Regions from separate parts of the Acerihabitans sp. genome, predicted to be linked through region 3. Evidence: predicted binding sites of a transcription regulator. Region 3 holds the regulator's gene; each other region holds the start of a gene.
What was found. The regulator PurR, encoded in region 3, represses purine synthesis genes. The targets are predictions, from matches to a motif close to CANGCAAACGTTTGCNTG.

Region 1 (6,026 bases), on a different contig from region 3:
ACAGTTACCGGCCGTCTACTGCACAGTAACGGCCTGGTAGACCATCATTCCGCAGACCCATTCTGCCCAACTGAAGCAGCTGAAAGCCCATGCCGGAAATAATTCTTTTCCGCGGATGCGACCCGAGGGTGCCGACGGTGAACGCAACGGTCCCGCACTCTTCAAGATAGTTGCAATCGCTATGATATAGAGGAGTTAACGTAATAAATGTCCACAACGTCGAAGATCGTCTATACGCTTACTGATGAAGCCCCGGCCCTGGCCACCTATTCCTTGCTGCCGATCATCAGGGCGTTTACCCAATCCCTGGGTATCGCCGTGGAAACGCGTGATATTTCGCTTGCCGGCCGCATCATCGCCAATTTCCCCGAATACCTTAACGAAAACCAAAAAATCGCCGATCACCTGGCCGAGCTTGGCCAGCTTGCCGTCACCCCCGAAGCCAATATTATAAAACTGCCCAATATCAGCGCTTCGCTGCCGCAGCTGAAAGCGGCCATCAAGGAACTGCAGCAGCAGGGTTACCCGGTCCCGGACTATGTGGACGAACCCGCCACGGATGCGCAAAAAGACGCCAATGCACGTTATGATAAAATCAAGGGCAGCGCGGTAAACCCGGTACTGCGCGAGGGTAACTCCGATCGCCGCGCGCCGTTGTCGGTAAAAAACTATGCCCGTAAGCATCCGCACCGCATGGGCGCCTGGTCCGCCGAGTCCAAGTCCCACGTCGCCCACATGAGCGACGGCGATTTTTATGGCAGCGAAAAATCCGCCCTGATCGCCGATAGCGGCAGCGTAAAAATCGAGCTGTTCGGCAAAGACGGCGCCGTCCAGGTACTGAAAGCCAAGACCGCCGTGGACGCCGGCGAAATTATCGATGCCTCGGTGATGAGCAAAAAGGCGTTGCGCCGCTTTATCGCCGAACAGCTTGAGGACGCCAAAAAACAGGGCGTGCTGCTGTCCGTGCATTTGAAAGCCACCATGATGAAGGTCTCCGACCCCGTCATCTTCGGCCAGTTTGTCGCCGAGTATTACCAGGATGTGCTGGAGCGTTACGCGGATGAACTCAAGCCGCTGGGCATCGATGTCAATAACGGCATCGGCGATCTGTACGCCAAGATCAAAGCGCTGCCCGCCGACCGCCAGCAGGAAATCGAACAGGCCATCCAGGCGCTGTACCAGGTACGTCCGCAATTGGCCATGGTCAATTCCGACAAAGGCATTACCAATCTGCACGTGCCGAGCGATGTGATTGTCGACGCCTCGATGCCGGCGATGATCCGCGATTCCGGTAAAATGTGGGGCGCCGACGGCAAGCTGCACGATACCAAGGCGGTGATACCCGACCGTTGCTACGCGGGCGTTTACCAGGTGGTGATCGACGATTGCAAACGCCACGGCGCCTACGATCCGACCACCATGGGCAGCGTGCCCAACGTGGGGTTGATGGCGCAAAAGGCCGAGGAGTACGGCTCTCACGATAAAACCTTCCAAATCAAGCACGATGGCGTGGTCAAGGTGACCGACGGGCAAGGCAAGGTACTGCTGGAACAGGCGGTTGAAGCCGGCGATATCTGGCGTATGTGCCAGGCCAAGGATCTGCCTATCCAGGATTGGGTAAAACTGGCGGTCAACCGCGCCCGTGAATCCCAAACCCCGGCCATATTCTGGCTCGATCCGGCCCGCGCCCATGACGCGCAAATGATCCGCAAGGTAGAGCGCTACCTCAAGGATCACGATCTCGGCGGCCTGGATATTCGCGTCATGTCGCCGGAAGACGCCACCCAGTTCTCCATCGACCGCATCCGCCAGGGCAAAGACACGATTTCGGTCACCGGCAACGTGCTGCGCGACTACCTGACCGATCTGTTCCCGATCATGGAACTGGGCACCAGCGCCAAGATGCTGTCCATCGTACCCCTGATGAGCGGCGGCGGCCTGTTTGAAACCGGCGCCGGCGGCTCGGCGCCAAAACATGTCCAGCAATTCCTGCAGGAAAACCATCTGCGCTGGGATTCGCTGGGCGAGTTCCTGGCCCTGGCGGCGTCCCTGGACCATGTAGGTAGTTCGCGTGCCAACGCCAAGGCGAAAATCCTGGCGAAAACGCTGGATCAGGCCAATGGTAAATTCCTGGATACCAATAAATCCCCGTCGCGCAAAACCGGCGAACTGGACAATCGCGGCAGTCATTTCTATCTGGCGCTGTATTGGGCGCAGGCGTTGGCGGGACAGGACGAGGACCCCGACCTGCGCGATCAGTTTGCTCCGCTGGCGCAAACCCTGGCCGAACAGGAAGACAAGATCGTCGCCGAGCTGAACCTTGTGCAGGGCAAGCCGGTGGATATCGGCGGGTATTATCACCCGTCGCCGGAGTTGGCCAGCCGGGCCATGTGCCCGAGCGCCACGCTTAATGGCGCGCTGAAAGACTTTATGGTCTGATGCGGTAAGCTTCGCTTGCCGAGCGTTCGGTTGCCATAGGTATTATCGGGCGCCGGCAAGCGCCAAGGGGGAAGCAGACGCGCTATCCCCCTTGGACCCCGCGCGATCTTTTAGCCCAATTGGGCCAGCGTTTGCCGCGCCCATGCCAATCCACTGTGATATTCCGCCGGCAGCAGGGGCGCAAGGCGCGCCAGCGCCTGGTTCAGCTCGGCGGCATCGGTATGGTTTAAGTTGAGGTGGCCGACCTTACGCCCCGGCCTCACCTCTTTTTCATACCAGTGCAGATGCACCAGCGGTTCGGCCAGCCAGGCGGCGCTGACGTCGGTACCGATAAGATTAACCATCACCGACGGCGTGGTGACAACGGGTTTTGGCATCGGCAGGTCGAGAATGGCGCGCAGGTGCAGTTCGAACTGGCTGATGGACGCGCCGTTTTGCGTCCAATGCCCACTGTTGTGTACCCGGGGCGCCAGCTCGTTAATCAGCAAATCGCCGCCAACGATAAAACATTCCATCGCCATCACGCCGACATACTTCAATTCATGCATAATTGCCGAAAGCATACTCTCCGCCCGGCGCTGCAACGCGTCGTCCGGCCCGGCCACCACCACGCTGGCGCGCAGGATACCGTCCTGGTGCAGGTTATGCGTCAACGGATAAAATACCATGGCGCCGTCATGCGCGCGCGCGCCGATAAGCGATACTTCGCCGGAAAAGGCGATACCTTGCTCAACGATACACTCGCCGTAGCACTCCTGGGGCAGCGTCGCTTCATCGCCGGGGACCAGGCGCCATTGGCCGCGCCCGTCATAGCCGCCCACCCGCCGCTTGACGATGGCCAGGTCGCCAAACGAGGCGAATATCTGCGGCCATTGCGCCGCCGCGGCCAGCGGTTCCCAGGGCGCGGTGGCCAGCCTCAGGCTGTCCAATAATTGTTTCTGCGTCAACCGGTCGGCAAGCCGCGGAAAAATATCGCGGTTAACAAAGGCATTATGTTGGGCCAGTTCACGGGTCAGGGGCGTTTGCGGCCAACGTTCGATCTCCGCGGTAATCACGCTTTGCGCAAACGGCACCGAGCCGGGATCGGCGTCAAGCCCCACCGGAAATACCGCAATGCCCAGCGGCTCGCCGGCCTGGCGCAGCATGCGCCCCAACTGTCCATTGCCCAGGATGCATACCGGTTTCATGCTTCCTCCCGCGGATCGGGATGCGCCAGCACCTCGTCGGTTTGCCCCTGACGCCAGGCCGCCAGCCGGGCGGATAAATCCTTATCGTGCAGCGCCAGGATCTGCGCCGCCAGCAGGGCGGCGTTCGCCGCGCCCGCCTTGCCGATCGCCAGCGTGCCCACCGGCACGCCGCGCGGCATCTGCACCATGGAATACAGGCTGTCGACACCGCTTAATGCCGCGCTCTGCACCGGCACGCCCAGCACCGGCACCAGCGTTTTCGCCGCCAACATGCCGGGCAGGTGAGCGGCGCCGCCGGCGCCGGCGATAATCACCTCCAACCCGGCGGCGGATGCCTGTTCGGCGAAGCTGAACAGTTTATCAGGGGTACGATGCGCCGAGACGATCTCCACATGGCAGGCAAGCTGCAGCGTGGCGAGGATGTCAGCGGCAAATTGCATTGTGGCCCAGTCGCTTTTGGACCCCATGACAATGGCGATTTTTGCCGGGGCAAGATTGGATTGCATGCGCGTGGTGCTCCTGTAAATGTTGCCGGCCACTCCCCGTAGCCTGCTGCGCGATGCCGCTGAGCGGAGGCTATCGGAAAGAAGAGGGCGTAGAGCATATCATGCGCGCCGGGAGAGGAAAACGGTTGCGTGCCCGCCGGCGCTATAAAATGCGCCGCTTAATCGAAGGGAAACTCAATCAGCTCGACGCTGGCCGCGGTGACCCGGATCATAGACCCCTGCCGGTGCCAGGCGCCCAGTACCGCGCGATGGGCGCGACCTTCCGCGGTCGGCACGGCATGGATCGCCGGCCGGTGGGTATGGCCGTGAATCATCCAGCGGGTGCCATGGCGCGCAAGCGCCGCAATTACCGCCTCTTGGCTGACATCCATTATCGTTTCGGACTTGGTGTTATTGGCGCGCTGGCTGCCGGCCCGCATCCGCGCGGCAATGCGCAGCCGCCATCTCAACGGCAGCGCCAGAAACAGGCGCCGCAGCCAGGGTTGATTGACCCGCCGGCGGTAACGTTGATAGGCCTTGTCATCGGTGCACAGCGTATCGCCGTGCAGCACCAGCAGCGACCGGCCATATAGGGTAAGCAGTTGCTCTTCCGGCAGTAGCGTCATGGCGCTTGCCGCGGCAAAATCCCGGCCCAACAGGAAATCCCGGTTGCCATGGATAAAAAAACAGGGCACCCCGTGGCGGGCCAGCGCGTTCAGCGCCGCGGCTATCTCGCCGTGCAGCGGGGAAGGGTCGTCGTCGCCAATCCAGGCCTCGAACAGATCGCCCAGGATATACAGCGCGTCGGCGTGAACCGCCTGCCGTTGTAAAAAATGCAGAAAACCGGCGGTAATCGCCGGTTCCTGAACGCTTAGATGAATATCCGCAACAAACAGGGTTGCCATGGCAACGTTTATTCGTCTACGGTCACGCCGGTGATGATCACATCTTCTTTCGGCACATCCTGATGCGGGCCGCTGTTGCCGGTCGCCACGTTTTTAATTTTATCGACCACGTCGAGACCGTCGGTCACTTCGGCGAAAACACAATATCCCCAGCCGTCGGCCCGTTCAGACCGGAAGTTCAGGAAATCGTTGTCCACCAGGTTGATAAAGAATTGCGCGGTGGCGGAATGGGGATCGTTGGTGCGCGCCATGGCCAGGGTGCCGCGGGTATTCTTCAGGCCGTTGTTGGCTTCGTTTTTCACCGTGGCGCGGGTTTTTTTCTGCGCCATGCCGGGTTCAAAACCACCGCCCTGGATCATGAAGCCATTAATCACGCGATGGAAAATGGTATTATCATAAAAGCCGTCACGGCAGTAGGTCAGGAAGTTCTCAACGGTAAGCGGAGCTTTGTCGGCGAAGGTTTTAATAACAATGTCGCCGTGATTGGTATGAAGAGTGACCATAAATAGTTGTCCTACGAGTCGGTAAAAGAGTTGCTCACACGAAGTGATCAAGCAGACTGAATTTATAACATAAGTCCGTCATGGAGTCAGCATTCACCGGAGCCGAATGGCTGTTTATGGTATTCGCCCGCGCCAGGCCGCGCTTTTTGCCGGAAATATCCCCCCCCGTTTTAAATCCGGTGTCCCCGGCCTTGCATTACCGACGCCTTCAGGGTTCAATACGCTGTTGGAAAATAACCTGTCTAAACTTGTCGGTATACACACGTACCCCGTTATCACCATGGAATGAATGTCGATGCTGAAGATTTATAATACCCTGACACGTCAAAAAGAGGATTTTCACCCCATCCATGCCGGTAAAGTCGGTATGTACGTGTGCGGCATCACTGTTTATGACCTCTGTCATATTGGCCACGGCCGGACGTTCGTCGCCTTCGACGTCGTGACCCGGTATCTGCGGTTTAAGGGCTACCAAGTTAAGTATGTGCGTAACATCACCGACATTGA
Region 2 (6,026 bases), on a different contig from region 3:
ACCGATATGATGAAATATACTACGACGCGCGCCGCAAAGGCAGTTAATCTGACTGGAATGGCGGGTTTTTTGCCAGACTATGAGCCGTGTCTAACTTTCAGAAATGTAATGTATTGACAAAAATGTTTTTAAATTACATTTTCAAAGAGGGCATAGGGTGGTTTTTGGTAAAAAATAGCGTTGTCACGCGGTTTTTCTGGCAATTTTTTGGCCGGCATCAAAATAAAACCTTTTAATATGTAATAAAATTACAAACATCCTGTACGAGGAGAGGAACATGGCGTTAACATCCATAGCCCAGGCATGCGATCTGGTGATTTTCGGCACCAAAGGCGATCTGGCGCGACGCAAGCTGTTGCCCTCGCTGTATCAGCTGGAGAAAGCCGGTTCCATTCATCCGGAGACGCGCATTATCGGTGTCGGCCGCGCTGACTGGGACGTGAAAGCCTATACCAAGGTGGTGCGCGAAGCGCTGGAAACCTTTATGAAGGAAACCATCGACGAGAAGCTTTGGAAAACGCTCAGCGGACGCCTGGATTTCTGCAACCTCGACGTTAACGAGTCCAAGCACTTCACTCGGTTGGGGGAAAAACTCGATCAGGAATCACGGGTAACCATTAACTATTTCGCCATGCCGCCCAACACGTTCGGCGCCATCTGCCAGGGCCTGGGCCAGGCCGGCCTGAATAAAGAGCCGAGCAGGGTGGTCATGGAAAAACCGCTGGGAACCGATCTGGCTTCCTCCCGGGTGATAAACGATCAGGTGGCGGAATATTTTAAAGAGTGCCAGGTGTACCGTATCGATCATTATCTGGGTAAAGAAACGGTGCTCAACCTGCTGGCGCTGCGTTTCGCCAATTCGCTGTTCGCCACCAACTGGGATAATCGCACCATCGATCACGTCCAGATCACCGTCGCGGAAGAGGTGGGTATCGAAGGGCGCTGGGGGTATTTTGATAAAGCAGGCCAGATGCGCGATATGATCCAAAGCCATTTGCTGCAAATCCTCAGCATTATCGCCATGTCGCCCCCATCCGATCTGACCACCGACCGCATCCGTGATGAAAAGGTGAAGGTACTGCGGGCGCTGCGGCCTATCAACCATACCAATGTGCGTGACACCACGGTGCGCGGGCAGTATACCGCCGGCTTTGTTCAGGGCAAGAAAGTCCCCGGCTACCTGGAGGAAGAGGGCGCCAATAAATCGAGCCATACCGAAACCTTTGTTTCCATTCGGGTGGATATCGACAACTGGCGCTGGGCGGGCGTGCCTTTTTACCTGCGCACCGGCAAGCGTTTACCGACAAAAAGTTCCGAAGTGGTGGTGTATTTCAAGAATCCGGCGCTTAATTTGTTCCGCGACTCCTATCAGGTATTGCCGCAGAATAAGCTGACCATCCGCCTGCAGCCTGACGAAGGCATGGATATCGAGATACTCAATAAAGTGCCCGGCCTTGATCATAAACATCGCCTGCAAACCACCAAGCTGGATTTGAGTTTCAGCGAAACCTTTAGCCATGAACATCTGGCCGATGCCTACGAACGGCTGCTGCTGGAAACCATGCGCGGCATCCAGGCGCTGTTCGTGCGCCGCGACGAGGTGGAACAGGCCTGGACCTGGGTGGATTCGATTATGGAAGCCTGGGCATCCGACAATGAATCTCCCAAGCCATACCAGGCGGGCACCTGGGGGCCGGTGGCCTCGGTTGCCATGATAACCCGTGACGGCCGCTCCTGGAACGAGTTCGAATAGCAGGGTATTCCCCACCGGTGCCGGACATGTCCCGCACCGGTAATTTTTAACCCGGTGTTTACGCGTACAGGGCATGAACGCCGGGTGATGATGTTTACACGGAGACATACAGTCATGAAGAATTGGAAAACCAGCGCGGAAACCATCCTGACCTCAGGCCCGGTAGTACCCGTTATCGTAATCAATAAACTGGAACACGCGGTTCCTTTGGCCAAGGCGCTGGTCGCCGGCGGGGTGCGCGTACTGGAAGTCACGTTGCGCACCCCCTGCGCAATGGACGCCATCCGCGCCATCGCCAAAGAAGTTCCCGAGGCTATTGTCGGCGCGGGTACCGTGACCAACATTGAGCAACTGGCGGAAGTGACCGCCGCCGGCGCGCAATTCGCCATCAGCCCCGGCCTGACCGAGCCGTTGCTGAAAGCGGCCGTCGCCGGCACCATTCCGCTCATCCCGGGCATCGCCACCGTATCCGAACTGATGCTCGGCATGGATTACGGCCTGCGCGAATTTAAATTTTTCCCGGCCGAGGCCAACGGCGGCGTCAAGGCGTTGCAAGCCATTGCCGGCCCGTTCTCCCAGGTGCGTTTTTGCCCAACCGGCGGCATTTCGCCGAAAAACTACCGCGATTACCTGGCGCTGAAAAGCGTGCTGTGCATCGGTGGCTCATGGCTGGTGCCGAACGACGCGCTGGAAGCGGGCGACTATGCGCGCATCACCGAACTGGCGAAAGAAGCGGTAGCCGGCGCCAAGCTGTAAGCCGACGCGCCATACCTGGCGCGCGACGCTTGACGCTTTGCCCATCACACCCGCCTCAAACTCATGTGCTCGTTGGTGGGCAATCCGGGCTCCTCCGCAAGAGGAGCTTTTTTTTGGCTCCGGCCAGGCGCGTCAGCCGCTGACCTTAACCGCCGCCGCGCAGGCCTTGGCCTCTTTTACCGCGTCTTCCACCGTATCCGCCATGGCCAGGGCCACGCCCAGCCGGCGTTTGCCGCTGATGTCGGGTTTGCCGAACAGTCGGATTTGCGTTTGCGCCTTCAGCGCCCGCTCCAGGCCGCTGAACCGCACATCGCTACTGTCCAGTTCCGGCAGGATAACCGCCGACGCCGCCGGACCGTACTGGCGTATGGCGCCGACCGGCAGGCCGAGGAAGGCGCGCACATGCAGGGCGAACTCGGAAAGATCCTGCGAGATCAGGGTGACCATGCCGGTATCATGCGGTCGCGGCGATACCTCGCTGAAAATCACCTCGTCGCCGCGCACGAACAGTTCGACGCCGAAGAGTCCCCGGCCGCCAAGGGCGGTCACCACCCGTTGCGCGATATCCCGCGCCCGCTCAAGCGCCAGCGTGCTCATGCGCTGCGGCTGCCAGGATTCGCGGTAATCGCCATCCTCCTGGCGATGGCCGATGGCATCGCAAAAATGGATGCCGTCGACGGCGCTGACGGTCAACAGGGTAATTTCAAAATCAAAGGCGACCAGGCCTTCGACAATCACCTTGCCGCCGCCCGCGCGGCCGCCCTGCTGCGCATAGGACCAGGCCGCGTCCAGGCCGGCGGCGTCGCGCACCAGGCTCTGGCCTTTGCCCGACGAGCTCATCACGGGTTTGATAATCAGCGGATAACCGATTGCCGCCACCGCCTGGTCCAGTTCGGCGCGGTCGGCGGCAAAACGGTAGGCCGAGGTGGGCAGGCCCAGCGTTTCGGCCGCCAGGCGGCGAATACCCTCGCGATTCATGGTCAAGCGCGTGGCCTGGGCGCAGGGCACGACATGGTGGCCCTGCTGTTCAAGGGTCACCAGCATATCGGTGGCGATGGCTTCGATTTCCGGCACGATAAAATCGGGCCGTTCCAGTTCAATCACCGCCCTGAGCGCAACGCCGTCCAGCATATTGACGACGTGCGCGCGATGGGCGACATGCATCGCCGGGGCGTTCGCATAACGATCGACGGCAATCACCTCCACGCCCAGCCGTTGACATTCTATCGCCACTTCTTTGCCCAGTTCACCGCTGCCGAGCAACATGACGCGCGTGGCGCCGGGACGTAACGCCGTTCCAATGATTAACATCCGCTTTCCCCTGAGGTGATAAAAATTGCGCGCAGTATAAACGAAAACGTTTGCCTGTGCAGCAGCACAGGCCCGTGGCCGCAGGATACAGGGGTGAAAAAATGCCGGAAGGGCGCTAAAAATCGCCGGCATTTGGTATAGTTGGTGTAGTTCCTGTTCTCAAGGTAATTTTAACCGGCTATTATCAATCAATACTTTGAGAAACGGATAATCAAAACACGTGGAGGTTTTATGCATAAAACAGGAATCGGCCTGATGGGCATTATCGCCATCGGCATGATGCTGTCGTCTGTAGCGGCCGCGGAAGATCAGACGCAGCCGGCGGCGGGGCAAGCGGCAACCACGCAAACGTCCACGGACGGTACATCCGCCGCCCGGCAGCCGGCCGGCCAGGCGCAGGATACGCAACAGGGCGCCGCAGCGCCGGCACAGGCGCCGGCCAACAACGCCGCGCCGGCAGAAACGCCGGCCACGCCCGCGGCCACCGCCCCGGCTAAAAAAGCGCCGGATGAAAAACCGGCCGACGACAAGCCGGCCGCCGCTAAACCTGCACCGGCGAAAAAGAGCGCGGCGGATAAAGCCAACCCGGCCGCCGCCACGGCGACCACCGCTGCCGCGACCGTCGAGAATAACAAGCCGGCGGCCAAAAAAAACCAGCCGGGTAAAACCTATAAAGTTGCGGCCTGTCCCGATCTGAACGCCCCTCAGGTAGCGGAACTGATTAAACAGGATTACACCCAGAATCGCTTCCCCCACACCGACGACGATAAAAAGGCCCTCGGCGGCGATACCATCGTCGCCCAGGTGAACCCGGAGGATATTACCGGCAGCGGCGACAGCTGGCAGGCGCCGTTGAAAATTCGCGGACAAACCGCCGATCGCGCCTATGCGGTTAACCTTGACTGTGAAAAAGGCGAAATAAGTTATTCACTCCAGCAATAAGATACCCCGCCGGACGCGCAGTGAAATGCGCGTCTGGACACCCACGGCCCCGCTATCTTTGCAAATCCTTTTAACAACTTGACACAAAAGCCGTTAGGTTAGGACGTGTGGCGCCGGACTCCGTCCGGCATACCCTACCTGAAGGGGAACGGCAATGAATCAGTGGATGCAGAAAATCCAGACCCTGGTCCAGCAGAAGGGCGGACCGGGGGATCCCGGCGGCAACCTGGCGGACCTGCTGGCGCCCGGCGCGCTTGGCGGGCTGGCCGGCCTGCTGGTGGCCAGTAAATCGTCACGCAAGATGATTGGCGCGGTGGGCAAGAACGCCCTGTTTATCGGCGGCGGCGCCGCGATAGGCGCGGTGCTCTGGGATCAATATAAAAAACGCGTACGCGACACGCATCAGAACGATGCGCGGTTTACCCAGCCACCAACTCCCATCAACCATCGCGCGCAGCGGCTGGTGACGGCACTGGTTTTTGCCGCCAAGGCCGACGGCCATATCGACGACCATGAGCAACGCGCCATTCGGGACAACCTGCATCAGTTGGGCCTGGGCGAGGATGTGGAGCTTCTGGTTCAGGACGCCATTGCCCAACCGCTGGACCCGGCGCGCCTGGCGCAGGATATTCACGGCGAGGACGAGGCCCTGGAGATCTATTACCTCAGCTGCGCGGTGGTCGATGTCGATCATTTTATGGAAAGAAGCTATATGGATGCATTGGCGCTGGCGCTGAAAATTCCCGAAGATGTAAAAACCGGCCTGGAACAACAGCTTAAAGCGCAGATAACCCCCGTCCCGCCGCGCTGACTCCCGGTTGCCGGCGCCGGCGATGGAAACGGCTGCGCTTGGCATCCCGCCATATTCGTGCCACTCTGTTTCTTATGAGAAATAAGGAAGGGTGCGTATGAGATTTCCCCCGATAGCTGAAAAAAGACCACATAACCTGACCGTGCATGGTGAGACGCGGATCGATGATTATTATTGGCTGCGCGATGATAAACGTGAAGATCCCGCCGTACTGGACTATCTGGCCCAGGAGAATACCTATGGCGAAGCCATGATGGCGGGCCATGAGGAACTGCGCCACCGCTTATTCACCGAAATGGTGGAGCGCATTCCCCAGGAGGATCGCTCGGTGCCTTATATCCGGCGTGGTTATCGTTACCAGAGCCGCTATGAGCCTGGCAACGAGTACGCCATTTATACCCGCCAGCGCGCCGACCTGCCGGAATCCGCCGAATGGGAAATCCTGCTTGACGG
Region 3 (6,026 bases):
GGCATCGACCCGACCAACCCGCTGCGCGGCGCGGTAAGCGAATACGACGCGCTGCATGAAATTTTTAAAATGGTGCGCAAAGGCATTAAGGATCGGGGCTGTAACCGGGCGATTATTGTTGCCCATAATGCCGGATTCGATCACGGGTTCCTGATGGCGGCGGCCGGCCGGGCCGCGCTCAAGCGCAATCCTTTCCATCCGTTCGCCACCTTTGACACCGCCGCCCTGAGCGGGCTGGTGCTGGGCCAGACGGTATTGGCCAAAGCCTGCGCCGCCGGCGGCATCGAATTTGACGGCAGCCAGGCGCATTCAGCCCTATATGACACCGAGCGCACCGCTGAACTGTTTTGCGAATTGGTCAATCGCTGGAAACGTCTCGGCGGCTGGCCGGTTCCCCCTGTCGGCGACACCGCCGCCGGCGAGCACGATTAATCCAGCCCGCCGTCGGCGCCGGATAAAAAAAGCCACCTCCGGCAGCGATACCGGCGGTGGCTTTTTTATGCGCAAGCGTGACGCAGGACTCAGGAAGGCGTTTGGTTTTCCTGGGCGTTGTATTTCACCGCGGCTTCTTTAACCAGCGGTTGCAGTTCGCCGTGCTGATACATCTCAATGATGATATCGCATCCGCCGACCAGTTCGCCGTCCACCCAGAGCTGTGGAAAGGTCGGCCAGTTGGCGAATTTCGGCAACTCGGCGCGAATGTCCGGATTTTGCAGGACATCCACATAGGCGAAACGTTCGCCGCAGGCTGAGAGCGCCTGCACCGCTTGGGCGGAAAACCCGCAGCCCGGCAATTTCGGCGAACCTTTCATATAAAGAAGAATCGGGTTCTCAGCTATCTGCTGCTGGATTTTTTCTATTGTCGTCATTGTCTCGCTTCCTCACGCCAGTATCTGGCTTTATCTGCACTGTTCTGCACTGCTCTGTGCGGGATGACACTCAGTCTCTTTATTCTAGCCACTACCGGGCAAACTGATAAACGTTTTTTTACCGGCACGCGCGTTCATGGCGCATTAATTCGTTCCTTTCGCGTTCGCCCGCCAGGGTAAACATGATATTTTAGCGGCTTTTCACCCCGCCGGGGTAACAAAACGGGCTTAAACATTCGTTTAATGAACGGTAACTATGTTGAATAATGCGCCGCTGAACGCTGATAAATGCAGCAAAATCGAACTTATTCACGTTTATACACAATAAGGAGTGATTTGATGATGCAATGACGGAGCAAATAGCTTAAATTCCTGTGAGGTGTCGATAACCCCCTATTTTGGGCCACATAAGGATAGCGTTTATCATGCGTTTGTGCTTTACGCTTTTTGTGTTGCTTTTTACCCAGTTGTTTCTGAATCTGGCACATGCCGCGCCGAACGCCGGCGTTAACGCCGATCAGCGCAAGTCCCAGGCCGCGGCGGCTAAAACCGGTGACCGGCGCAAGCGCAAACCGGTAAAAATGGCCAAAAAAAGCAAACCCGTCGCCAGCGAGCCCGCCGTCAGCGCAAAAGCCGTTGCTAAAAAGCCGCCTGAACCCGCGCACGCGAAAGCCGTCGCTAAAAAAAGCACTTTACGCGTGCAGGCCAAGCCCCCGCGGGCAACGGCGACGAAAAAACTGGCTAATTTCACCCCGCCGAAAAAAGGCTATAAAAGAGGCTATGGCAGGCACCGGATTAAAGACCGGGCGGCAGTGGAACTGGTGGCCAACGATGAGCCGATCAAAATGAGCGACAGCCATAAAAAACGTTACCAAACCGCCAAGCTCACGGCCATGAACAAACTGCTTTCCCAAATGGGTAAGCCCTACCGCTGGGGCGGCATGTCGCCCAATACCGGTTTTGACTGCAGCGGCCTGATTTATTACGCTTATAAAGATGTGGTGCGCATCCATATGCCGCGCACCGCCAATGAAATGTATCACCTGCGCGACGCGGCGCCGGTCAAGAAAGATGACCTGGAAAGCGGGGACCTGGTTTTTTTCCATATTTCCAATCGCGGCGCGGCCGATCATGTCGGCGTTTATCTCGGCAACGGGCGTTTTATCCAGTCCCCCCGGACCGGCAGCGATATTCGCATCAGCTATCTGAGTGAAGATTATTGGCAGGACCATTACGTTGGCGCCCGCCGGGTGGTCACGCCGAAAAATATACGCTGATACCCTGTATAAAAAAGAGGAGCCCAGGCTCCTCTTTTTTATACACCCAACCGAAGTGCAATCAGTTCATCACCGCGGTAAAGCTGAAGGCGATTATCACCAACAGCGAGAACACCGTGGTCAGTAACGACATTTTTAAATCGCTATCCATTCTGTCTCCTTAGAAGTAAGCCAAGGCGCCGGTTCTAACCACCGCGACCCCATGTAGTTATGCTCAGTTTGCCATAGCGGCGCGCAAAAAGCTTGCGCCCGGGCTGACGTCTTGACATATAACGCTTTCACTTTAGCCCGGGATCAAGGAAAATTAACGGTTAATTCCATAGCGTCGTAAAGTGCTTGCGCCTTCGACAGATATTTTAGCCAGGGCGTACGGGAGTATTCAAGGCATGGCAACCATCAAAGATGTGGCAAAACGCGCTAATGTATCCACCACCACCGTTTCGCACGTCATCAATAAAACCCGTTTTGTTGCGCAGGATACAAAACTCGCCGTAATGGACGCCATAAAACAGCTACATTACTCACCCAGCGCCGTGGCGCGCAGCCTGAAGGTTAATCGCACCAAATCCATCGGCCTGCTCGCCAGCACCAGCGAAGCGCCTTATTTTGCCGAAATTATTGAAGCGATTGAACACCACTGCTTTGCCCGCGGTTATACCCTTATATTATGCAATTCCCACAACGATCTGGAAAAACAGCGCGCCTACCTGGCGATGCTGGCGCAAAAACGCGTCGACGGGCTGTTGGTGATGTGCGCCGAGTATCCTGAAGCGCTGCTGGATATGCTGGAAGAATACCGGCATATTCCCATGGTGGTCATGGATTGGGGCGAGGCCCGCCGTGATTTTACCGACGCCATCATCGATAACGCCTTTGCCGGCGGGTATATGGCGACGCGATATCTGCTCGAACGCGGGCATCGCGCCATCGGCGCCATACCCGGCCAGCTGGCGCGCAACACCGGCGGCGGGCGCCACCGCGGCTACCTGCATGCCATGAAGGAAGCCGGCATCCCGTTAAACGATCGCTGGATAGTACAAGGCAATTTCGAACCGGAATCCGGCTACCTGGCGATGAAGCAAATCCTGGCGCAAACGCCGCGCCCCACCGCGGTATTTTGCGGCGGCGACATCATGGCCATGGGCGCGCTGTGCGCCATCAATGAAATGGGCCTGAGCGTGCCTCGGGATATTTCTTTAATTGGTTACGACAATGTGCGCAATTCGTGCTTTTTCAGTCCGGCACTGACCACCATCCATCAGCCTAAAGAGGATTTGGGCGAGGCTGCGCTGACCATGCTGCTCGACCGGATAACCAGCAAGCGCGAGGACGCCCACACCATCGAAGTGCATCCGTCGCTGATTGAACGTCACTCGGTAGCCGACGGTCCCTTCCCCGCTTAAGCCCTGCCGCCAGGCTTTTCAACGGCGGGCGGGCGCCTATCTCTTTTTTGTAAAGCGCCGTCCGCCGTGGACACAAGAATTTTCATATATCGATCTCTGTGCAAACAGTTATTGTTTCAGAATGAAATCATTAAGTTATACTATGAAATACATTAGCGCGTTAGCTATTGTCTAAATTCAGATGCAGGCTTATACTCAATATCGTTAACAATTATAACGAGTTGTCTAATTATTTTGTATAAAAGTATGTCGTGTTTTCCAACATGACATCACCCTTTTTATAAAGCGCCCGGCTAAGTGGCAGTCTATGGTTTACTTTATATTCCTCTGTTGATGGTGGTACCTCAGACACCACGGATAACCGTGGATTCTTATAAAGCCCGCAGGCAGGGTGAATGCTTTTCCTGACGGGGCATTACAGAAGAAAGGTGATGGAGAAGCTATGAGTTCCTCGTGCGTTGAAGACCTGAGCTTTCATGATAATGATTGGTACCGTATCGTCCATGAATTGCTCGCGCAGGCCGGTATTGAACTTAATGGTTCAAGACCTTTTGATCTGCGAATCAAGAATCCAGGATTTTTTAAGCGTGTATTGCAAGACGGTTCTTTAGGATTGGGCGAGAGCTACATGGACGGCTGGTGGGAATGCGAACGACTTGACATCTTTTTCCAGCGGGTTCTTAAGGCGGGGCTGGAGAACAAGCTTCCGCATCATCTTAAGGATACCCTACGGATTGCCGCCGCCCGGCTGATGAATCTCCAGTCGCGCAAGCGGGCCTGGATTGTTGGCAAAGAACATTATGATTTGGGTAATGATCTGTTTGAAATGATGCTGGATCCCTATATGCAATACTCCTGCGGCTACTGGAACAAGGCGACCACCCTTGTGCAGGCGCAACAGGATAAGCTGAAGATGATCTGCGAAAAGCTACAGTTGCGTCCCGGCATGACGCTGCTCGACGTCGGCTGCGGCTGGGGTGGGCTTGCCGCCTATGCGGCGGAAAATTATGGCGTTTCGGTACAGGGCGTTACGATTTCCGCCGAGCAGCAAAAGCTGGCGCAAACCCGCTGCGAAGGACTGGACGTCACGATTTTACTGCGCGACTATCGCGATCTGGATATGCAGTTTGATCGCATTGTTTCGGTCGGGATGTTCGAACACGTCGGCCCCAAAAATTACGCCACTTATTTCGACGTGATCGATCGCAACCTGAAACGGGACGGTCTGTTCCTGCTGCATACCATCGGCTCGAATATCACCGACATGAATGTCGACCCCTGGATAGATAAATATATTTTCCCCAACGGTTGCCTGCCGTCGGTGCAGCAGATTGCCCATGCCAGCGAAAGACATTTCGTGATGGAGGACTGGCATAACTTCGGCTCTGATTACGATAAAACGCTTATGGCCTGGTATGAACGTTTTATCGCCTCCTGGCCGTCCTTGTCCGATAAATACTCCGACCGTTTTTTCCGCATGTTCAGTTATTATCTGAATGCCTGCGCGGGCGCGTTCCGCGCGCGTAATATTCATTTATGGCAAGTGTTGTTCAGCCCTGAAGGCGTGGAAGGCGGAATACGCGTTCCACGTTAAGCCCTTGGCGCGCCGGGCCGGCGCGTTAAAGGGTATTTATCGTCGCGGCAATCGCCGCTTCCCGCTGCGCCAGAACGCGCTCCACCGTATCCACCACCGCCTGGGTCTGGGGGTCGATTTCAATATTGACCCGCTGGCCCAGCCGTTTCTTGCCAAGCGTGGTGCGCAGCAGCGTCTCCGGTATCAGGTGGACGCAAAACTTTTCCTGCACCACTTCCCCAATCGTCAGGCTGATGCCGTCGATGCCGATATAGCCTTTGTACAGAACATATTTCATCAGTTCTTTATCCGGCATCCTGAACCAGATTTGCCGATTGTTTTCCGACGTGACGATTTTCACTATCTCGGCGCTGCACATAATGTGCCCTGACATGACATGCCCGCCGATCTCGGCGTTAAAGGTGGCGGCGCGCTCCACGTTCACCTCGTCCCCGACCTGTAAATCGCCGAGATTGGTCACCCGCAGCGTCTCTTTCATCAAGTCAAACGCCACCAGGTTACCCTCGATGCCGCTCACCGTCAGGCAACAGCCATTGTGCGCAACGGAGGCGCCCGCCTCAAGGCCTGCCAGCATTGCCGCCGGCAGGGTAATGAAATGCGTGCGAAAATTCGCCTTTTCGTCAATCGCCACAATGGGCGCGGTGCCCTGAACAATACCCGTAAACATAACCTTGGCCTCTGTAAACCACCGCTGGAATCAGTCAGGCTAGTGTGCACGATTTCCACGGGAAAACCAAATCGTCCACCTCGCGTATTTGTGCCGCCCCGCACTGGTATAAACGGGCAAATGCTTTACACTATGCCCCAGATTTTTAACCTTTATGTTAACTTTCGCCTGCTTATTCCATACTCATAAAATTATAGGTGCCTACGTGCAGAAGTA
Region 4 (6,026 bases), on a different contig from region 3:
GCATCACGTTAAGTCCTTTCGTGCGATCGAAATCGGCGGGCTGGCTGGCGAGCATAGTAAATTTATACTGATCGGCCGATTGTTTAAAGCCCTCGCCGCGCTCACGCGCAACCGATGTGCCGGCAATACCTTCCAACTGAATGACCTTGGTATTCTGGCCCAGTTTTTGGCCGATAAAATCACCGGCCATTTTGCCGCCCACCCGGTTGTCGGAGGCGATATGGCTGACGACGGTCCCTTTGCTGGCCTTACGATCCAATGTGATAACCGGGATCTTCGCCTGGTTGGCGATGATCACCGCGTTACCCACCGCGTCGGAATCGCTTGGATTGATAAGCAACAGCTTAACGCCGCGCACCGTCAGATCCTGCACGTTGGCCAGTTCCTTGGCCGGATTGTTCTGCGAATCAAGCACCACCAGCTGATAGCCCAGCTTATCCGCTTCCTGCTGGGCGCCGTCTTTCATGGAGACAAAGAACGGATTGTTCAGGGTGGATACCACCAGCGCGATACTGTCTTTCGCCAGGGCATTGCCGCTCAGAGTGGCGCCCAAGGCAACGGCGGACATCAAAAAAGCTAATTTTTTCATTTTCATCTTTATCATTCCTGCGGGGAGAGGTTATTTACTGCTTTTGTTATCCACCAGCACCGCCAGTAAAATTACCACGGCTTTAACGATCATCTGGTAGTAGGAGGAAACGCTTAATAAATTCAGTCCATTATTCAGGAAGCCCAGGATCAGCGCGCCGACCAGCGTCCCCATGATGCGACCCTTGCCGCCTGACAGGCTGGTGCCGCCCAGCACCACCGCGGCGATGGCGTCCAGCTCATAGCCGGTACCCGCCGTGGGCTGCGCCGAGGACAGGCGGGCAACTTCAATAATGCCCGCCAGGGCCGCCAGCAGCCCGCACAGCGAGTAGACGATAATCTTCACCCGATCGACGCTGATGCCGGACAGCCGGGTAGCGGCTTCATTACCTCCCAGCGCATAGATATAACGGCCCAGGCGGGTATGATGCAGCATGTACCAGGCGGCGAGAAATACCACGGCCATAATCCATACCGGCGTGGGAACGCCAAGGGGACGGCCGATGCCAAACCAGCCAAACGCGTCGGCCGCATCGCTGAAGCCGGTATTGACCGGGCTGCCGTTGGTATACACCATGGTAATGCCGCGCAGCAGCAGCATCATGACCAGGGTGGCGATAAAAGCCTGTACCTTGCCCTTGGCCACGATAAGGCCGGTCACGGCGCCGATGGCCGCGCCCAGCGCCAGCGAGGCGCCCACCGCCACCATCACGTTCATTTCCAGTCCCACCACCGAGGCGGCTATCGCGCCGGTCAGCGCCAGCAGCGACCCGACGGACAAATCAATGCCGGCGGTAAGGATCACAAGCGTCATGCCCACCGCCATAATGGCGTTGACCGAGGTCTGCTGGAGAATATTGAACAGATTGTTGAGGCTAAAAAAATTAGCGCTCATCGAGGAAACCACGGCGATCAGCACCAGCAGCGCAATCAACGATTTTTGCTCCAGCAGCCAGGCTTTACTGATGCCGCGTTTGGCGGGGATGGTCCGGGAATTCATCACTGATTCTCCTGCTGTGTACGAGGAAGCTTGCCGACGGCCGCGGCCATCAGCACTTCCTGGGTGGCCTGTCCAATGGGAAATATGCCGCTCAGGCGGCCTTCATGCATCACCATGACGCGATCGCTCATGCCCAGGACTTCAGGCATCTCGGAGGACACCAGAATGATGGAGAGCCCTTCCTGTTTGAACTGGTTGATCAACTGGTAAATTTCTTTCTTGGCGCCCACGTCCACCCCCCGGGTCGGCTCATCCAGGATCAGCACCTTGGGGCGGGTCATCAGGCCGCGCGCGATGGCGACTTTTTGCTGGTTACCGCCGGACAGCAGACCGATAGGCTGCTCCATCGACGGCGTTTTAATATTGAATAACCGAATGAAATCCCCCACCGCCACCCGCTCGTCGGCGTGCTTTAGCCAACCGGCCTGATGGCTGAAGTAGCGCAGAGCGGTCAACGTCATGTTCTCCTTAACCGACATCCCCAACACCAGCCCATCACGCTTGCGATCTTCGGAAATATAGACGATGCCGTTGGCCAATCCGTCCTGGGGCGATCTGGCCGTTACGGCGCGGCCGTCAAGGGTCACGCTGCCGCCGGTGCGCCTGGCGGCGCCATATAAGGTTTTCATCAGTTCGGTACGCCCGGCGCCCATCAGCCCGGCACAGCCCAGGATTTCCCCCTGGCGCAGGGTAAAACTGACATCGATCACCCCCGGACCCGACAGATTGCTGACGACCAGCCGCTCCGCGCCCGGACGCTGCGCAATGCGCGGATACTGTTCCTCCAGGCGGCGGCCCACCATCATTTCAATCAGTTGGTCCTCTTGCAGCCCGGTTACCGGCCGTTCGGCAATAAACTGTCCGTCGCGCATGATGGTGACATCGTCGCAGATCTCGAAAATTTCTTTTAACCGGTGGGAGATGTACACGATGCCGCACCCCTGCTGTTTCAACTCGTTTATCACGCTGAACAGAGATGCCGTCTCGGTATCGGTTAACGCATCGGTGGGTTCATCCATGATAATGACTTTTGACTGAAAGCTAATCACTTTGGCGATTTCCACCATCTGCTGATCGCCAATCGCCAATTCACCCACCAGCCGGTGGCTGCTATAGCGCAGGTTCAATCGCTCCAGTAGCCGGTCCGCCTCGCTATACATACGTTTCCAATCGATGCCGCCGAAACGGTTAAGAAATTCGCGCCCGAGGAAAATATTTTCGGCAATGGTCAGTTCGGGGATCAGATTAAGTTCCTGATGAATAATGCCGATGCCGGCATCCTGCGACGCCTTGGGGCCGCTGAAGGCGACCTCGCGCCCCATAAAGGCGAGGGTACCGGCATCCTTGTGGTATATCCCGGTCAACACCTTCATCATGGTGGATTTACCGGCGCCGTTCTCCCCCACCAAAGCCATTACCCGCCCGGGATAGACCTTGAGCGACGCGCCGGAAAGCGCTTTGACGCCTGGAAACGACTTGTCTATACCGGTCAGTTGCAATAAGGGTTGCATAGTTGCCTCAGAAGGTGACGCCGGAGCAGAGGATAACGTTGGCAAAAGGAGTGCACTCCCCGGTGCGAATCACGGCCCGGCTAAGGGCGGTCCGCCCTTTAAACGCCTGGTGGCTGATATAATCGATGTCGATGGTATTGCCCTGCGCCAGCTCAAGACGTGACAACTGGTCGAGCAACGCCCGATGCAGCGCGGGATTATGCGCGGCCATTTCGCTGGCGATAATGGCTTTTTCCACCTGCATCTCACTGGCCACCACGCCGAATACCTGTAAAAATCCCGGCACCCCCTGGGTCAGCGCCAGGTCGATCCTGTCGGTGGACGCGGGTATGGGCAGCCCGGCATCGGCAATGACGATTTCATCGGTATGTCCCAAGCGGGAAATTAACGCGGAGACATCGGCGTTAAGCAATAACCCTTTCTTCATTTCCAGATCCTCTCAGCGAAACGTTTCGCTGACCTGAAAATAATCACAAACGCGCCCGGCCACAAGCGCGAAACATCAAAAATGTGATCGCTATCGAAACGTTTCGCTGGCCTTGGCGACGCCAGTGAGGCTTTCAGGACGGCCGCATGCATGCCGGAACTCAGGGGACCATTTTTTGCCTGATCTCATATATGACATCGTCCCATCGGTCTTCGCCACGTTGGTTTAAACCCTCTTTATAGTCGTTACCGCTGCGAAAAAAATCTCTCTTGATATCAAGGATATCAATAGGGAAAAACATTTCACTGCCGGCATCCCACAGCATATTCGCCGAATGCAAATCGGCGTGTAACAGGTTGACGTTATTCATTTTTTCCAGCATATCGACAAAGCGTTCAATAGCATCGCGCGGCAGACTACTCTGGGGAAGAGAATCCAATGTCGCGCCGGGGATTTTGTACATTCTGTTATAAAAATTACCCTTGTTATCAGTAAAGATTTTTGCCGAATCCGGCCCATAAAATAAACGAAAGCTTTCCGCTTCCTTTTCCGCCAATACCTCGACATCTATATCGCTGTCGCCATCAGGATGTGGGCGCATTATTTTGATATACCAATCGGGATCCTTGCCATCCTGGAAAACGATACCATAATCGCCTGCGCCAACTTCCGTACCAAGCAGGAGTTCATGAGTGACGGATTCATCGTCGGGATCATACACATTTATTTTGCGCCCTGGCGCCGGCACTAAGTTATCGTTGCTTTCCTCAATTTTAAAACGTTTTGCCCAGGGTGGAATTTCCCCATACTGTTCTAAATCCAAGGCAAACGAATACTCGTTGAACAAACCTTCGGGGGGAAAACGATATTGAGACAACAGTGTCTTGGCTCGGTCAAGGTCGAATCCATGCAAATTCTTCAGTATATCCACAGCATGCTTACGCTTGGTAGGTCCTGCGCGGCCACTCAAGCCTATTTTGCGTATATCGTTAAGTCTTTCTCTAAAATTTTCTACATGAAATTTATTTTTTTTGAAGCGCAGGTTGATTTTTCGATTATTAACAATCAGAAAAAATTTATTTGCGGTTTTAGGGTACCTTTTCACTTTTAAATACTTATCTTTAATTTTTAAATATGCATTATTTTTCATATCCCAACGCAGGCCCAATTTATCCGGCGTGGATAAATCAAACGCGTTCACGCGCCCGCCTACAGCATTCTTGGGAATAGCGTGCCGCAACGTTTTGGCAACATGGATTGACGTCGGGGCTTCAAACAACCAGCGGCGGCCGTCAAACTCGACGGGATGGCCGCGCCTGCCGGGAATGGCCCGATTGTATATTTCATATTTTACGCCTCTTTTAGGCACCAGCGACTCACGTACCGGCACCAATTCCCCCTTCAGCTCAACCACCTTCATTATGACATCATCAACCAGAGCACCGGCGTATTTTGTCCTGACTTCAATGATTTTTCCAGCGCCATAATTCTTTGGATAAAGGTTATCAACTTGAATATACTGATAAGCATCATTAAATTTTTCTTTCCACAATTGAATTTTTTTTTCCTGTCTAGGCGTGAAGGCGGGTTTGTTATTGTGTGTGCCCAGGTGCCAGGTATGGCTTATTTTTTCATGGTACACGGGAATTATGGACTCCGTGCCGTCACGGTTCTGCAATTTGAGTTGCGGTGTTCTTTTATCAACGCTATAGGTGAGTTCATAATTTACATCATATAATTTAATGAATTTTTTCCCGTCCTGTATTGTGTAATCCAGCCCCTCCAGCCTTTCTCCGTCAATATGTATTTTATCATTTATAGCGTCATAAAATACTTTTCGTCCGGCTTGTATTGTATTACCCTTCGGCGGGTGTGTAATAAATAATTCACCTGTTTCGGTTTGACGAACCAGCACGTTGGTAGCATCCAGATCAACAACAAGATGTTTGACGGTATTGATCCCGGTTGGATTTTTTTCATGAACAAATACCCCGTCTGGTTCGAAGGCATTAACGTTTTGCAATTCCCGTGGCTTAAGGTTCAAACCCGAATTTAAAAAAGCCCGGCGGTCGGTAATGCCAACTTCTGTATTGAAAAGCAGATTGGCTAGCTCTTCAGCTGAAAATTCGTTCCTTACGCAGGTGCTGTCACCATTGATATAATGGCCGGAAATACCCAAGGCTTTTGCCGAAGTATATTTAATAATCGGATAAGTGCCTACAGTAAAAAATCCCAAAATAATGTCTTGCCCAATATTGGCGACTTCAAGAATTATAGCTTCTACTTGCGACAATTCCCCATCGCCCTTGATCCACTCCTTCACTCTCTCGGCGAGGCCGCGAACCGGATTTCTGACATATTCGCCGGCGACGAGCAGGCTATCACCCAACACTTCGCCTTGATTGGTTTTGGTTCGGATATGACAATGATTTTCTAGATATTCGCGATAGGCCATTTCTTGCAAACCGGATGAGACATCTATTGCGATTCGCTTATTCCT

Region 1: the regulator PurR is predicted to act here: its motif matches at 4,247-4,264, upstream of purE (5-(carboxyamino)imidazole ribonucleotide mutase).
Region 2: the regulator PurR is predicted to act here: its motif matches at 3,860-3,877, upstream of purT (formate-dependent phosphoribosylglycinamide formyltransferase).
Region 4: the regulator PurR is predicted to act here: its motif matches at 3,540-3,557, upstream of rbsD (D-ribose pyranase).

Annotation. Positions count from the first base shown of each region.
Region 1 is NZ_DASWOM010000089.1:16,880-22,905, forward strand. It holds gene VGC33_RS15045 (NADP-dependent isocitrate dehydrogenase) at 208-2,439, shown strand; gene purK (5-(carboxyamino)imidazole ribonucleotide synthase) at 2,550-3,626, opposite strand; gene purE (5-(carboxyamino)imidazole ribonucleotide mutase) at 3,623-4,132, opposite strand; gene VGC33_RS15060 (UDP-2,3-diacylglucosamine diphosphatase) at 4,291-5,016, opposite strand; gene ppiB (peptidylprolyl isomerase B) at 5,025-5,519, opposite strand; gene cysS (cysteine--tRNA ligase) at 5,815-6,026, shown strand, end outside.
Region 2 is NZ_DASWOM010000036.1:7,521-13,546, reverse strand. It holds gene zwf (glucose-6-phosphate dehydrogenase) at 278-1,753, shown strand; gene VGC33_RS06185 (bifunctional 4-hydroxy-2-oxoglutarate aldolase/2-dehydro-3-deoxy-phosphogluconate aldolase) at 1,868-2,509, shown strand; gene purT (formate-dependent phosphoribosylglycinamide formyltransferase) at 2,642-3,820, opposite strand; gene VGC33_RS06175 (YebF family protein) at 4,052-4,762, shown strand; gene VGC33_RS06170 (tellurite resistance TerB family protein) at 4,917-5,573, shown strand; gene VGC33_RS06165 (S9 family peptidase) at 5,671-6,026, shown strand, end outside.
Region 3 is NZ_DASWOM010000047.1:4,077-10,102, reverse strand. It holds gene rnt (ribonuclease T) at 1-432, shown strand, start outside; gene VGC33_RS08335 (Grx4 family monothiol glutaredoxin) at 522-869, opposite strand; gene VGC33_RS08330 (C40 family peptidase) at 1,295-2,146, shown strand; gene cydH (cytochrome bd-I oxidase subunit CydH) at 2,208-2,297, opposite strand; gene purR (HTH-type transcriptional repressor PurR) at 2,533-3,549, shown strand; gene cfa (cyclopropane fatty acyl phospholipid synthase) at 3,992-5,143, shown strand; gene VGC33_RS08310 (riboflavin synthase subunit alpha) at 5,169-5,810, opposite strand; gene VGC33_RS08305 (MATE family efflux transporter) at 6,016-6,026, shown strand, end outside.
Region 4 is NZ_DASWOM010000107.1:28,372-34,397, reverse strand. It holds gene rbsB (ribose ABC transporter substrate-binding protein RbsB) at 1-595, opposite strand, end outside; gene rbsC (ribose ABC transporter permease) at 620-1,588, opposite strand; gene rbsA (ribose ABC transporter ATP-binding protein RbsA) at 1,588-3,099, opposite strand; gene rbsD (D-ribose pyranase) at 3,107-3,526, opposite strand; gene VGC33_RS17870 (OspG family effector kinase) at 3,687-6,026, opposite strand, start outside.